Methanosarcina siciliae T4/M: one gene and its partner. The protein of the gene in region 1 binds, or shares a complex with, the protein of each later gene. Links are inferred from orthologs where the notes say so. Each region holds a gene or a part of one and is shown on either strand. Other genes may lie near its edges.

What was found. Proteins that work in one complex are often made in the same cells at the same time.
Region 2: the proteins of mcrC (region 1) and MSSIT_RS17565 are in contact, whole or in part, in a cryo-EM structure (PDB 9H1L), measured with the Methanococcus maripaludis proteins. The link is inferred for Methanosarcina siciliae T4/M from one-to-one orthologs. Residues at the interface, in WP_011171501.1 of Methanococcus maripaludis: Arg5, Lys6, Glu7, Gln8, Ile9, Val10, Asp11, Cys12, Arg13, Ala14, Val15, Met16, Gly17, Gly19, Glu20, Gly22, Gly23, Leu24, Gln26, Arg27, Gly28, Thr29, Phe30, Ala31, Glu32, Leu34, Asn36, Thr51, Tyr59, Arg62; in WP_011170365.1 of Methanococcus maripaludis: Arg6, Glu8, Gln30, His32, Val33, Met34, Gln35, Tyr39, Leu80, Ser81, Arg82, Leu85, Pro86, His87, Cys90, Asp91, Ser93, Glu94, Arg97, Lys98, Lys102, Pro103, Asn104, Met105, Ile106, Gly107, Ala109, His110, Lys122, Glu123.

Annotation. Positions count from the first base shown.
Region 1 is NZ_CP009506.1:4,850,530-4,857,814, reverse strand. The notes cover bases 1,841-4,753. They hold mcrC (methyl-coenzyme M reductase I operon protein C), read right to left. Parts: upstream 3,651-4,753; coding sequence 3,030-3,650; downstream 1,841-3,029. Other genes in these bases: mcrB (coenzyme-B sulfoethylthiotransferase subunit beta), read right to left, coding at 4,194-4,753; mcrD (methyl-coenzyme M reductase operon protein D), read right to left, coding at 3,657-4,169; mcrG (coenzyme-B sulfoethylthiotransferase subunit gamma), read right to left, coding at 2,282-3,028; mcrA (coenzyme-B sulfoethylthiotransferase subunit alpha), read right to left, coding at 1,841-2,271. In the rest of the region: MSSIT_RS20310 (50S ribosomal protein L11 methyltransferase), read left to right, coding at 1-255; more of mcrA, read right to left, coding at 559-1,840; more of mcrB, read right to left, coding at 4,754-5,498; methyl coenzyme M reductase-arginine methyltransferase Mmp10, read left to right, coding at 5,920-7,155.
Region 2 is NZ_CP009506.1:4,187,864-4,195,020, reverse strand. What follows is about bases 1,853-4,637. They hold MSSIT_RS17565 (methanogenesis marker 7 protein), read left to right. Parts: upstream 1,853-2,669; coding sequence 2,670-3,605; downstream 3,606-4,637. Other genes in these bases: MSSIT_RS17560 (carboxymuconolactone decarboxylase family protein), read left to right, coding at 3,745-4,221; MSSIT_RS17570 (methanogenesis marker 17 protein), read left to right, coding at 2,069-2,668; MSSIT_RS17575 (methanogenesis marker 15 protein), read left to right, coding at 1,853-2,061. In the rest of the region: MSSIT_RS17585 (methanogenesis marker 6 protein), read left to right, coding at 1-308; MSSIT_RS17580 (methanogenesis marker 5 protein), read left to right, coding at 314-817; more of MSSIT_RS17575, read left to right, coding at 814-1,852; MSSIT_RS17555 (matrixin family metalloprotease), read left to right, coding at 4,881-5,516; MSSIT_RS17550 (NUDIX hydrolase), read right to left, coding at 5,550-5,987; MSSIT_RS17545 (aldehyde ferredoxin oxidoreductase family protein), read left to right, coding at 6,244-7,157.

The DNA.
Region 1 (7,285 bases):
ATATGGAAGCCTGCAACAGAGACTACTTTGGTTAATTTAGAAGCAAATGGATTTCCGGTCAAACTTTCAGGCAGCGAAGAAGAATTAATAGCATCCGGAGAAAAATTTGAAATTTATAGTATGGATGTAAGAGAATTAGTGAATTGTCTGGATGAAAAATTCGATATTTGTATTGTAGATACGTTTCCCGGTGTGGATACAGCAGAATTTGTGGAAGCCGCAGGCAAATTAGGCAAAAAAGTAGTCGTGATTTGAAGTAGGATTATATGAACCTGGAATGGAAAGAATGCTGTTTAATGGCCCTTATCCAGTTAAAAAATGAGATTTTTATCCAATGCGGAGATCTATCGGAATTGGGAGCTTATAAATCGCATCTTAAATACAAATCATATTAATCCTTTTCAGTACATCAAAAATCCGAGGGAAAACCGATTTACAATCTGAATACACATTTTTATGGCAGGACGCCGTGCTCCTGAAGCGCAATTCGGGTGGGAAAAAGAGAGAAAAAGCAGGCCCGAAGGCCTACTCTTTTTTAAAGTGTTTGATTTATTGAGTTTATTTTGCCGGGATGATGAGGGATCTCTCACCAGCAGGCACGAACTCTCTGATGGCACCGCGGCCGAACTCTCTCCTGGGCTCTGCGAAGTTGAAGGGCATGAGCTCGTCAGCGAAGCAGACCTTGAGGAGTGGGTTGACGGTGAATGCGTCGCCACGGCCTGAGTGGGCTGCCTGAGCGATACCTGCGTATCCGCCCTGGTGACCGACGTTCATTGCGTAGTTCGGATAGTTTGGACCACGGAGTTCGTCTGGGAGACCTTCGTCGCCCTGGTAGGACAGAACGTTTGTGGCACCACACTGGTCCTGCAGGTCGAAACCGAAGAAGCCGAGGCGGCCCCATGCTTCCTTGTGGACATACATGGAGAGGTACCAGCCGGAGAGACCAGCGTTGGCGTTTCCGGTTGCAAGGGCACATGCAACACCGGATGCAGCTGCGAGCACGGTTGCTCTCTGGGATCCACCGAAGTGGTCTTCAAGGGCAGTCGGGAACTTCTCGTATGTCTCGATACCGTAGAGTGTGGACTCGGTTGCGATGTCCTTTACGACGTCGAGGGTTGCCTTAACCTTGTTGTCAGTACCCAGATTCGCAGCACCGTTGTACTTGTCGTTGATGTAGTCAACGTCGTAGTAGGTGTTGTTGTCGAGGATGTCATCGGTGTATGCAGCGGTTGCATACTGGGTGAACCCGACACCACCGGACATGTAGGACCCGAGCCAGATCTGGTCGTAGAGCATACAGCCTGCACCGACTACTTCAAGGGCAATCTTTGCGGGGTCTTTGGATACACGGCTTGTCTGGACGATGTCTGAGAGGTGACCGAAGGAAAGTCCACCGGGCTCGTTTGGTCCGCGGGCACGCCTTGCGGGGAGCATTTCACCCATGGAGACAAGGGCTGCGTGTTTTGCAGCGAAAGACAGGTCAGCGACGGCTGCTTCACCGGCACACATTGCGTATGCGGAGATGAAAGACATACCGATCTGCATGGCTGCCCACCTGGAGGTCTGAGCACCGTCAGTTGTTCTGGAGACAATTGTTGGGATGTGGATTGCCTGCCAGGTTGTCTTGCCGATGGAGGCCTTAATCTGGGCTGCCTGTTCTTCAGAGAACATCTTGTTGATGTTGATAACGTACTGCTTGTCGACTTCGTCTGCAAGTTCGTCGTCACCGGTGAAGATCTTTACATAACAGTCGTCCACAAGAGCGGGATGGGTTTCGACCATCATTTCCTGAACCACTGCTGCACCGGGCATGGCGTGGTTGAGGGTCTCGAGATAGTGGTTGATGGTTTCAGGGGTAACTTCCTTACCAAGCCTCTTCTCAAGGGTCTCGTGAGCCATGTCAAGACCGACGATACAGGTTCTCCTGATGTCATCCCACATCTGCTGCATTGCAGCGTTGTTGACGTAGTGGAGGTCGTCAGGTTCTGCAACGATGTCAGTTCCGGAAACAGTATAAGGAGTAATTGCACGCTGACCGAGAGGAGCACCCATGTGCATCATCGGGTTGTAGAATGCAATGCCTCTCTTCTCTGCGATTTCTTTCCCGGCCTTAATCATTTCCTGCTTTCTTGCATCCTGTTCAGGGCCGAGTCTCAGGAACTTTTCAGTCTTGCCGGTGATGTCGCCGCCAGCCTGCTGGTTTGAACCGTATTCCTGTGTGAACTTGACTTCCATTGATTTTTTGAATTTAGAGAAAATGTCTGCTGCCATTATGATCACCTCATTTAGGCTGGAATCCGTAGCTTGTTCTCTGGTCGAATACTCTGTGTACCCATTCAATGACTTCTGAATCGTCCCTGAAGGCTACATTGTCCACACGGTAGATGGTGGTCCTCTTTGCGGCTTCTTCGCTGGACATTGGCTTGCCGAGGTTTACTTTCCTGTCGAGTGGGATTGCGACCTGGTCCTTGTCCATAATGATGACGCCACCTTCGAGTCTTCTCCTGTCGAGCATGTCGAACATTACACCGTCTTCCTGGAGACGGACAGAGTGACCGTGTACAGTTGCACCACGCATACCTGCGAGTGCGGGGTCTGTCATTTCGGTTTCCATCTGGACCTTGGCGCACTGTTCCATGTCTCTTTCACGGGCTTCAACAATCTGACGACCGGAAAGGGTACCTGGGTCCACACCTCTGAAGTTGATTGCTGCGAAGTATGATCTGAAGTAAGGGGTAGCTGGAGCGTTGTACATTGAGTCAGCGAACTGAACGTATCTGACCCTGTCTCCTGCTGCTGCACCGGGTGTTGCTGCTACAGCCTCGCGGATAGAGCATGCAGGCTCGCCCATCTCTGCAAGTGGTGGGTGGGTGCTTGGGTAGTCGCTCCCTGGGGCACGGTGTCCGAGAACTGCAGTTAAGTCTTCGTCGGAAATTTCCCTGAGTTTCTCAAGTTTTCCGGACATGTGCTTTCTTCTGTTAGCGCCGACAGATGTAGCGCCTGGATAATACTGTGCTTCGTATGCCATCTCATGCAACTCCTTTATGATCTTCTAATTGGTCTAGTGTCGTCTTGACGTATTTAACAATTGAATTTAGTTTATCCCTGGGACAGAAGTCACCGCGTGTAACTCCACTTACCATATCCATTACAATTCCTTTTGTACGAATGTTTTCATCCCTTGGCATCACTAATCTCGTCTTTATCCCTGCTTCTGCAAAATCTTCAAAATCCACCGGGATCTGGCTGACAACGATTGCCGGTATATCAGCCTGGCTCAGAATCTCCCTGGTTTTTCTGATTACGTGGTCCTTGATATTTCCGAGGTGAATAACAGCCAGTTTGTGCATTTCAATCTGTGCGACTTCTACCGGACTCAGTGCAAATGATCCAGTCCTCAAGCCGTATTCGGGTATCCCTGAACCTGAGTAGAGCACGAGTACACTCACCTGAATGTTTTCTTTCCTCATTCCGTATGTAATCTCACATACCGGTTTTGTGATATGCCTCTGTCCGGGACTCATGGCAATAGCAACCACATCGGCACGCCCGGCTTCCGAAAGAGTGCCTCTTTGAGCCAGCCCTCCTCCCTTGCCAAGTCCTGCGCCGCATCGGCAGTCAACTACCTGCGTTTCCCGGTCGATCATCATACTTTTTCACTCATCTTTATCTTTGTCATCTTCTTTCTCTTGTTTCTCGATGAAGACGAGCTGGTTTGCCTTGGCTTTGGGATCTACCATACCAAGCAAGCGAGAATCGGTTTCAGGACCAAGTTTTGCATAGTCAGTAACTGTAGGCTTTCTTCTGAGGAAATGCCCTTCCCTGAATTCAAAAGAGAACGGGAGCATCTTATCGCATACTGATCTGACCTTTTCTTTAGTTTCGGCATTTGCGATTTCAAGCCTGATCCTGCCTACACTGATCTTAAGCTCAACAACCTGATCTCCGATCTGAATAGGCTTCCTTAAGGGGTGTTCGACCTTTTCCCCAGTGCCAGGACCTGCAGAAACCCTTTCCGGGAGTCTTGGGCCCTGGATCATAACGCGGATTATCCCGTCAACCTGATAGAGCTCAGAGATAAGCTTCTGAGCGGTTTCAGGGGACAGGATTCTACTGGGAAAGATTTCGATTTGTATAGAATCTTCCGTGTTTGAAGCAGAGTCTGACATCTTTAGACCTTTCATTTAATTTGTTTAGAGCGCTCCTGCAACTGCCTTAATCGGCTGGCGGAATTCCTCAATCGATCCGAAAACGTCACCGATGAGACCAGATGTTGCTTCGATTGTGAACATCTGAGTACCTGCATCCAGAGCTACTGCTGCGCATACGCAGGGAATTGCGAATCCTCTGGAGTGCCTGGTAACTACGTGGTTACCATTGAAGACACCGGGTCCACCGCCACCATAGATTGAGTGGCTGAAGAATGAGAATCCTACTGCGACACCCTGTACTTTACCGTAGTCGCATCCTGGGAGACCGGTTTCCTTCTCAAGGATGTCGTTGAAGTACAGAAGTGTTGAGGAGACGTTCTGGGCTGCACGGCCTGCACCACAGTTTACAAAAGTAGCTGCAAGGGTACCGGCTGCGGCGTAAGCGTTCCACATTGGGACGTCGTTTGCCTTATAGAATTTGTATCCGGAAGGTGCGGTCTTGTCAACGGAGATTACACCGTCTTCAACTGCCCTGCCGACAATTGACTCGATGACGGTTCCGATGGTACCGTCCTTTCCATTTTCCTTTACGATATCATATACCATGTTGTTGGCGTTAAGACCCTGGCAGGCAAGACCGAGGAGCTGCTGTCTCTCGAACATACCGACTGCGCCGCCCATCTCAAAAATACCGGACTGTTCGTAGATTGAGGAGAGAGCTGCTGCGTTCATTGCACCACGGCTGGTGATTGCTGCAACGTGGTTGGCCATGATGTTCCTGAGAGAGAAGCCAAGACCTTCGTTGTTCTGGGGGATGCTCAGGATACCCTGAATCTGTCCACCCATCAGGTCCATTGTCTGCGGGTAGCTACCCCAGACAGCTGCCTTTGCAATGGGTGCGTCATACATGTCGGTTCCGAACATGTCAATGATGGTCTGGGTGACTGATGCTGCACCGACGGTGGTTGAGGACATGAAGTCAGCACCGGCGGCAATTCTGGACGAGGGGGCCTGAATAAGAAGGCTCTTTCCGCCCTTAAGGACCTTAACATTGGTGTCGTCGCCTTCGTCGACCTGGACGAGCTTCTGAACATTTTCTGCAATAGCATCAGCGTTGCCTACAAGATCGTAGTTGAGTCCGCGGCCTAAGATCTGACGGCCCTTGCCGCCCATCTTGCCGCTGGCAAGTGCGCCCTGAATACCTGCGAGGTTGACTGCAATGGACCGCTTGGTGTCCAAGATAATCTTTTTAATTGCTGCGTTTCTTGTTGGAGCAATGGACATAATGTCGACATTGCTCTCGAGCAGTTTTCCTCTGTCGTCGTAGATGTCTACTGTGTCAGACACTTTAATTTCCTCCTTAATTTATTAAAATCATTTTGGGACTGGTCACCGACTAGAGTGCTAAAAAGCACTCACAAATCAAGTACCGCGTCGTTTTTAAGTGTCCACTTTCCCAATGAAATCTCATTCGTTTAGAAGGTACTTAAATCTTTTGTGTTCTCCGCTAGATGAATTTATGGATTTTTTTAAAAATCATTTTATTAAGGTAAAATCTATTTTTCTTGTTTTATATAAAAAAACGGTAGCAATGAAAAAAATAAATTTCAGGGTTACTCAAAGATACCAAAATTTTCCTCCAACACTTATTTAAGTATTTTTCTGAGAAAAAAGCAATATGATTTAATTTTTTTTAAAACGTAGGGGTTATATCAGGCGAATCATACCAAAAAGATTTAGTAATATACTCGTAATACGAAAGTTTAATATGGAAGTAGTTGTCGATGTAGGCGGAAATCCCGGGGTAGACTGCAAAGGTTTTTGCAAATACTGCTACTTTAAGAAGGTCAAAGACGTTCAGCCCCTCGGCTGCAAGTATTGCCTCCCATTCAAAAAAGGGTGCGATTACTGTACTCGCAGTGTAAAAGAATCGTATTCAGGCTTCAAGTCCCTCCAGATGGTACTCGAAGAAACTGCAAACAAACTTTACTTCACAACCGGAGAGGTAAAAAAATTCACTGTCAGCGGAGGAGGAGACTTAAGCTGTTATCCCGAACTGAAGAATCTTGTTACTTTTCTCTCTCAATTCAACACCCCGATACACCTGGGGTATACCAGTGGAAAAGGCTTTAATAAGCCGGATGATGCTCTTTTCTACATAGACAACGGAGTTACGGAAGTTAGTTTCACAGTCTTTGCGACAGACCCGGCTTTGAGAGCCGAATATATGAAAGATCCCGAGCCCGAAGCTTCCATCCAGGTTCTCAGGGACTTCTGTGCCCACTGCGAAGTCTACGGGGCAATAGTGCTCCTTCCAGGAATAAATGATGGAGAAGTCCTCGAAAAGACCCTCTGTGACCTTGAAAATATGGGGGCAAAGGGAGCTATCCTTATGAGGTTTGCAAACTTTCAGGAAAACGGTTTGATTCTCAATAACTCCCCTATCATTCCGGGAATAACTCCACATACGGTATCCGAATTCACCGAAATCGTACGCAGTTACGCAGCAAAACATCCTTCCATGAGAATCACAGGAACGCCACTGGAAGACCCGTTAATTGGCTCACCTTTTGCAATCCGTAATGTACCGGAAACCCTTTCAAAACTTCCCATAGTAACCAAAAAAGCAACTATCATCACCGGTCAGGTAGCAGCCCCCAGGCTTACGGAAATATTTGAAGCCCTTGGAGGAACTGTAAACGTGGTTCCGCTGAAAAAAGACATTGGCTGTCTTATTACAATTGACGATTTCAAGGCTCTGGACCTCTCCAAGGTAACTGAAACGGTCTTTATTCCGGGAAGAGCTTTCGTTCATGATATGGAAGTCAAAGAAGCCCTTGAAAGAGACGGAGTGAACAGGATCGTACGTAGAGGGCCTGAGCAGCTTTCCGTTGACGGGGAAATGTCCATAGGCATGACAAGGAAAGAGGTTCTGGAACTGGAAGTAGAAAACTTCACGGAGCTTATCGGTCAGATTAACTCTCTGGGACTGCCTCTTGAGTAAAACCCAGATTTACCGGAAAGGCTTTAAGTCGAAATCTGGAAAAGAGCTAAACAGTAGTAAAAAAAAGATACCGATAAGGATATAGATATTAAAACAGACACTATATGTATTCAGGCACCATTATATATAT
Region 2 (7,157 bases), 660 kb from region 1 along the record:
TTGTAACAGGCCCGGAAAAGGACGTCCTTGCAGTGGTAGAAAAGATCCGGCAGCTGGATAAAAATCATATTTTTATAAAAGATAGGGGATTCCCCGCAGGTGATGAGAGACGCTGCCGGGCAACCAGGGGTGGTGGTCCTAGACCGGGATTTCATTTCCTGAGGGAAGAAGTTGAGATGCTTCCTGCCATAGGGGCTGCACTTGATGAACTGGACGCTAAGGGGGCCGTAAACGAAAAGCATGGGGAGAAACGCAGGCTTAAAGTCTCGGATCTGGAGAAAATTATCGAAGCGGAACTTTCGAGGTGAATTTTTTGGCAAAGGTTTTCATTTATCCTGTAAACAGTCTTATCCTGGCTGACCTGGTCGAGCGTTTCGGGCACAAACCCCTTACAATGATGAATCAGGTACGAGAAAAAGTTACAAACATCAGCCTTGATTCGCCCCCTATTAATATCACTCCCGAAGACCCTAAAATAGGGCTTCGATATGCAGCAGTTGAAGTCCCTCCTGGAGTAAGAGGCAGGATGGCCCTAATAGGCCCCCTTCTTGAGGAAACTGAAGCTGCAATAATAGTTGAAAACCCACCTACAAACTTCGGCTGCGTGGGTTGTAACCGTACAAACGAACTGATGAAATATCTGGTTCGCTCAAAAGAGGTCCCGATTCTGGAAGTCAGGTATCCGGAATCGAATGAGGATGCTCGGGATTTCGTAAGCAAAATCGCAGTGTTTCTTAAGTCCCTGCCCTCAAAAAATACCGGAGAAGACGAAAAGGTGGAAGAAATAGAGTCCGTAGGAGAGGAGGGTGAAAAATGAGTGACGACGACATCGGAATTGTCAAGATTGCCCTTGTGTCCTGTGGCTCCGAATATTCAGGAGTTCAGCCCGAGTTTGAAGCTGCTGCAGCAAGAGTAAATGCAAAATTCATTTATCCTGAAATCGACGTCGCATCCATAGATACAATAGGCAAGGATTTCGGGCTTGAAGTTGCAAGTGGAGACCTCAGGCTTATGATGGCAAGGGCAAAGGCCGTTGTTGAAGGACTGACAAAAGTAGACGGGGTTTTTATTACTACCTGCTTCCGCTGTGCTGAAGGAGCTATTGTTAGAAACGAGGTCCGAAGATACATCCACAAGCACTCCGATATCCCTGTAATCAGCTATTCATTCACTGAACGGACAAGTGCAGGCACCCTGCTTACCCGGCTTGAAGCCCTCACCACGGTTGCCAGGCGCAGACATCTCCTTGCCAGGGAGGTTCAGACAGGCCTGACTGCCGGAATAGATTCGGGGTCAACAACCACAAAAGCTGTGATCATGAAAGACAATAATATCATAGGTAAAGGCTGGGTGCCCACAACAAAAGTCCTTGAAAGTGCTGAACAAGCTTATTCCAGGGCCCTTGAAGAAGCCGGGGTTTCCAGAGAAGAAATCCAGGCTCTGGGAACTACTGGATACGGGCGTTTCCTTATAGGAAATCATTTCAATGCTCAGCTTGTTCAGGAAGAAATTACTGTCAACTCAAAAGGAGCTGTCTACCTCGCAGACCGGCAAAAAGGGTCTGCAACGGTTATTGATATCGGAGGTATGGACAACAAGGCGATCTCGGTAGAAGACGGAATCCCCGGCATGTTTACGATGGGAGGAATCTGTGCCGGAGCTTCGGGGCGTTTCTTTGAAATGATCTCAAAGCGGCTCGGGGTGGATATTACGGAACTCGGGGCTCTTGCAGTCAAGGGTATGCAGGAAAATGTAAACATGAACAGCTACTGCATAGTATTCGGAATCCAGTCCCTTGTAAACTCCCTTGCCCGGGGGGCTACCCCTGAAGATGTCGCAGCTGCAGCCTGCTACAGTGTGATAGAACAGATCTACGAGCAGCAGCTTCAGGAAGTGGATGTAAAAGAGCCGCTGATCCTGGTAGGTGGTTCTTCCCTTATCGAAGGAGTCCCTAAAGCTCTCGGAGACCTTCTCAAGATTGACGTCCTCGTGCCGAAAAACTCCCACCTGATAGGGGCGGTCGGGGCTGCACTTCTTGCGTCCGGCTATGTGGAGGAGTGAGGTAAAAATGGAGTCGCTTGAGACCTTTGTTGTCGAGTCAGCAATTGAGTCGGAGCAGGAGTTTTACAGGAAGATTATCGAGGACAACCTTGCAAGTCTCAAGCTTGTCCCTGCAATCGGACGGATCAAGGTAGTGTTGAGACCTGAAGATTCTCTTTTCCAGATGGCAATTATCCTCAGAGATGTTGGTACCAGGGTTACGACAATCGATATTGCTGATGTGGAAGCAAAACCTATCGCCGGGGAAGTAATGATTTCTATCAAAAAAGAGCAGTATATCCCGGAACTGCTCGGAAAACTCTGGGAACGCTACGGAAAAGCGAATATCAGCCAGCCGGACCGCTGGACAGTATCCGTAAGTACGGATAATCCGGCAGAAGAGGCGGCTTTTCTTAAGGAAATGATGGTTGCAGATCCCAGACACAGGCTTCACGAAAACCTTGTGGAGTTTGCGATCCGGGCTACTCCGGAGGGTTTCAGGGTTCGCTATCATCTCTATAAAGGTAACAGGTTTGTTTTTGTGGCATCCGAGGAAGCATTGAAACATGAATGGATCGAAGAAGCGGGAGCAATGCTCGAAGAACTGACTAAAGGAGGGAAAGAGTAAGATGGTTGTACTTCTACCCTATCTTTATACCGGCGGGGTCCATAAGCACGGGCTTTTGATCGAACTGATGGAAGACCTTGGAGGCTACATAATTCAGAAAGTAGTTACAGGGACCGAAGTCAATCTTATAATGCTTATCCCTGAAAAAGACCTTGATATTGTAAAAGAACTCGCTGGTGAATTGCTTGGAATCCTGATCGAAGCCCCTCTTACAGGGGTGGAGATTGCAGTTGTCTCCCCCACGCTTGCTTCCCACCATCTCCCTCATTCGGCCTGTGATGTGGCAGAATACCTCCGCCACCCCGGAGCCAATACCAATATGATAGGGCTCGCCAGGGGAATGGGGCGCAGGGTTTCTCTCTCCATGGACTACGAAAGAAAACTCATCAACGAACACGATATTGCGGTTTTCTCCTTCGGGTCTTTCAGTGATTGTATTACGAAAAAGAAGCCGAAACTCTTTGAAGGCATTGAGATCCCAATAGTGGCTACCGGAGGGCCTACCGAATTAAAAACCGAAGATGTTCCCGGGGCAGACCTCTACGTTGGAAATATCGGGAGGGTCTCTCACAGGTTAAGACGAACCGAGGAGATTGAAGCCCTTGATAAACTCAACGAAGGGGTTTCAAAGATTGCTTCGGATATTCGCAAGCAGCAGGCAAAAGACCCTCTTGCGGTGCTTCCTGCTCGAGTTATGAAGGAAATCGAAAACCAGATCCCGGAAATCCAGAGAGTCCTCTCTCCTGCTCCTCTCACCCTTCAGCTTAACGGGCTCAGGGTCAAACTTCCATACGATGAATTCCATGAGAAAGTTGAAAAACTGGAGTTTGATGAAGGAGTCGTACTTTCCGAGCTTGCAAATATTACCCGGTCAAAAATGAAAAATTATATATTGATAAAAATCAAATCTAAGTCTGACGTTGGTTTTGCAATTTGACCCGGATTCTTGAGTTTAAAATACGGCCACTTTACATTTTTACTGGGTTTGTGCCTCTTCACTCATCCTTTAAACTGTAAAGCTTTTCCCGGAAAACGGCGTCTGACTCGGTTTCTACTTTAATGTGTGGTGGTTTCTTATGGAACTTGAGGATATTGTGGAAGTTTTAAAAAATGACCCCGAGAAAGTCATCCCGGAACTTCTCGAGGATGTCCGGAAACAGTACGGGGAAGTGCCTTATATTATGAACTTTATGAAAGATCTCCCTGAGATCTTCATCCCGAAAACTATTTATGATAACTCCATCATGCGAGAGTTCAAAAATCTCGACCCGGAAACAGTGGAACTTATTTCCATAGGTGTAGCTTCTGCCCTCCGCTGTGAGCATTGCCTGAAAATGCACATAAGAATCGCAAAAAGAAAAGGCATCCCGAAAGAAAAAATATTTTCTGCAATAATGATAGGGGCATCCCTGTCCAATGCAGCAGTACTTGCGGAAAGTACCAGGGCTCTTGCATCTGAATTCCCTGGGGATGAAAAGGGCAGCGAAGAAAACGAACGTTGCTGTGACTCTGATTGCGAAGTATGCAATATCTCCGGAGCAAACATCAAGTAAACAGCATCAAGTAAACAGCATCAAGTAAACAGCATCAAGTAAACAGCATCAAGTAAACAGCATCAAGTAAACAGCATCAAGTAAACAGCATCAAGTAAACAGCATCAAGTAAACAGCATCAAGTAAACAGCATCAAGTAAACAGCATCAAGTAAACAGCATCAAAATGTCTGAGATCTGACTTTTTCATGCTTACTTCTTAAATTTAATCTTAAATTTAATTTTTAAAAAATGTTTTTGAATCCCGGTTTAAACAAAGAATTAGTTTACAGCCCAAATCCCGGTTTAACTTATTAATAAATATTCTTAAGTTAAGGTACTTATAATCTTAAAGCTTATTTTTTGACAGATATTCTTCGGGCTTTAATTACTCGATTCATAAGGTTTTAGCATGATTAGAAAGTCTTATCGGATTCAATCCTTATCGAGGTTCATAAGTCTTTATGGAGATTTGTAAGTTTTTATCGAGGCTCACTTATAACTGACAAAAATAACTGACAAAATATGCATGTACAGCAGTTTTACCTTGTATAAATCATAACTGAATATAATCATAACTGAAAATAAATTAATTACCTATAATGGAGGTTCTTTTGCATTAATCGAAAAAGTATTTCCGTAATCACTTTCTCCGTTGTTTTATTGCTGATGTTATTATTTTTGTCCTCTCCAGCAGCCGGGGAAGATCCGGAGAAGATTCTTGACAAGCCCTGGGATCATTCCCCTATTACAGTGTACATCGACGACAGTAATACCCCTCTTCATTACAGCACCACCTACTATGAACAAATAGAAAAGGCTCTTGAATACTGGGAAAACGGAGGAAACGGTAATCTCGATTACAGCCCTGTTTTTGAGGTCATCGACTCCGAAGACGCGGACATAAGAATAAAGTGGGTGGAAAACCTTGAGACTGTCGAAGAGGCTCCTTCGGGTGTGGCGGGCTATGCAAAACCCAGTATCTCCGGAGATCATTTTGAAGAAGTGGATATAGTCCTTGAGGTTGGAAACTACCAGGGCAGGGGCTGGCGGCAGTATAGTGACGCGACCATGTTCACCATTGCAAAGCACGAGCTCGGGCATGCCCTTGGGCTCGGGCACAGCAATGACCGGGGAGACATAATGTATCCCGAATACGAACTCCGGGATAATGTGAACCCTCTTCTGCTGAGTAAATATGGACCCATTCTGCGGGTGGCAGGTTTGGTAGCCCTTGTAGTTCTCCTCTTCCTTGGAATAAGCTGGCAGTACAGTCGGAGAAAACGAAAAAAACTTGAAGATAAGTACTTCAAATGAGGTCTGAAACGAAAGCTGAAACCGGGAAGCTGATCAAACGGGTGGTTCAGAAGTTTTTTTGTTTTCAAGAGCAAACCTTCTGAAAAAGTCCCTGAAATAGGCAGGAAGCGTCTCCATTCTGAGAATACTTTCCAGGGAAGTCCAGGCATATTCGATATGTTCAGAACTCAATTTAACTTCAGACATAACATATCCCCCATTAAAGACGATAGCAATAACCCTTTTTTTCGGGAGCTCAAATTTTACCTCTCCCGCAATTTCCCCCGGAAATATTGAAATTCCTGTTTCCTCCAAAACCTCGCGCACAACTGCCTCTTTAAGAGTTTCCTTCAGGTTTACTTTCCCGCCTGGCAGGTCCCATTTCCCTGGATTGGTGCGGGAGTTTTCCGAGCGTCTGAGTAGCAGGAATTCTCCTTTCTCATTCTGGACAAGGGCGTATACAGAAATGATATAAGGTTTCTCCAGATTCATGTAGTATTATCTGAGATTTCTCTGTCTTAAAGTCTGGCTTTTTCAGGATCTTCACAGTAAGGACCTTATTTAAATTCTCTTTTAATTGAAGGTTTTAAGGACAATATTTCTATAGAGTGGTTAAAAACTTAAAGGAAAATGGCAGCATCTCCGAAACAGATGAGAATGAATGGATAAAAATTATAATCCGAAATCCGGTTAAAAAATCAGAACCCGGTTCAAAAAAGTAGAAAAAAGATGCATAAAAGGGATTTATATGGCTGGCTGGACAGGAAAAATAGTATGTGTAGACCTTAGTTCCGAAAGAGTTACCATCACCGGTACTGATGAAAAATTAATCCGCATGTACCTGGGGGGCAGGGGACTTGGAGTAAAGTTGCTTTCAGAGCTTTCAGATCCTTATATTGATCCTCTTGATCCTGAAAACCCTCTTATTTTCACCACCGGCCCGCTTACAGGTCTTGCCCCCATGGCTTCGGGGGCAGTTCTCACTTCAAAATCCCCTCTCACAGGCACCATATTCAGCTGGAACACAGGTGGGGGCTTTGGGCGAGAACTGAAAAAAGCCGGAATTGATGCCCTGGTTATTAGCGGAAAAGCAAAGAGCCCTTCTTATGTGGAACTAAAGGGAGACGAGATAAAAGTTATGCGTGCAGGCCAGCTCTGGGGACTAAATACAGAAGCATGTACTGAATCCCTGAAAAGTATGGGAAGTGTAGCCTGCATAGGCAGGGCCGGAGAAAAAGAAGTTCTTATCTCTTCTTTTGTCCTTAATTCCGTTCACAGCGGAAGGGGAGGACTGGGGGCTGTTGCAGGCTCAAAGCTGCTGAAAGCCGTGGTTGTAAAGGGAGAAAAAGAGCTTTTGCCTGCCAGGCCTGAAAAGTTCAAAGAGCTTGAAACAAAGATGCTGAAGCTTTTTGACGCAAACCCCGTGCTCTCCAAGGGGCTTGCAAACTACGGTACGCCTGTGCTTGTAAAGCTTCTGGATTATATGGGGCTTATCCCCAGCAACAACTTTTCCGGAAAAAGCACTCCTTTTGCGGATATGTTCTCAGGAGAGTACATCAAAGCCAGCTTCGATATTGAGAAAGAAAGCTGCCCTGCCTGTCCCCTGGGATGTAAACGGAGGATAAAGAACACCGGGCAGCTTCTTCCTGACTACGATTCTAT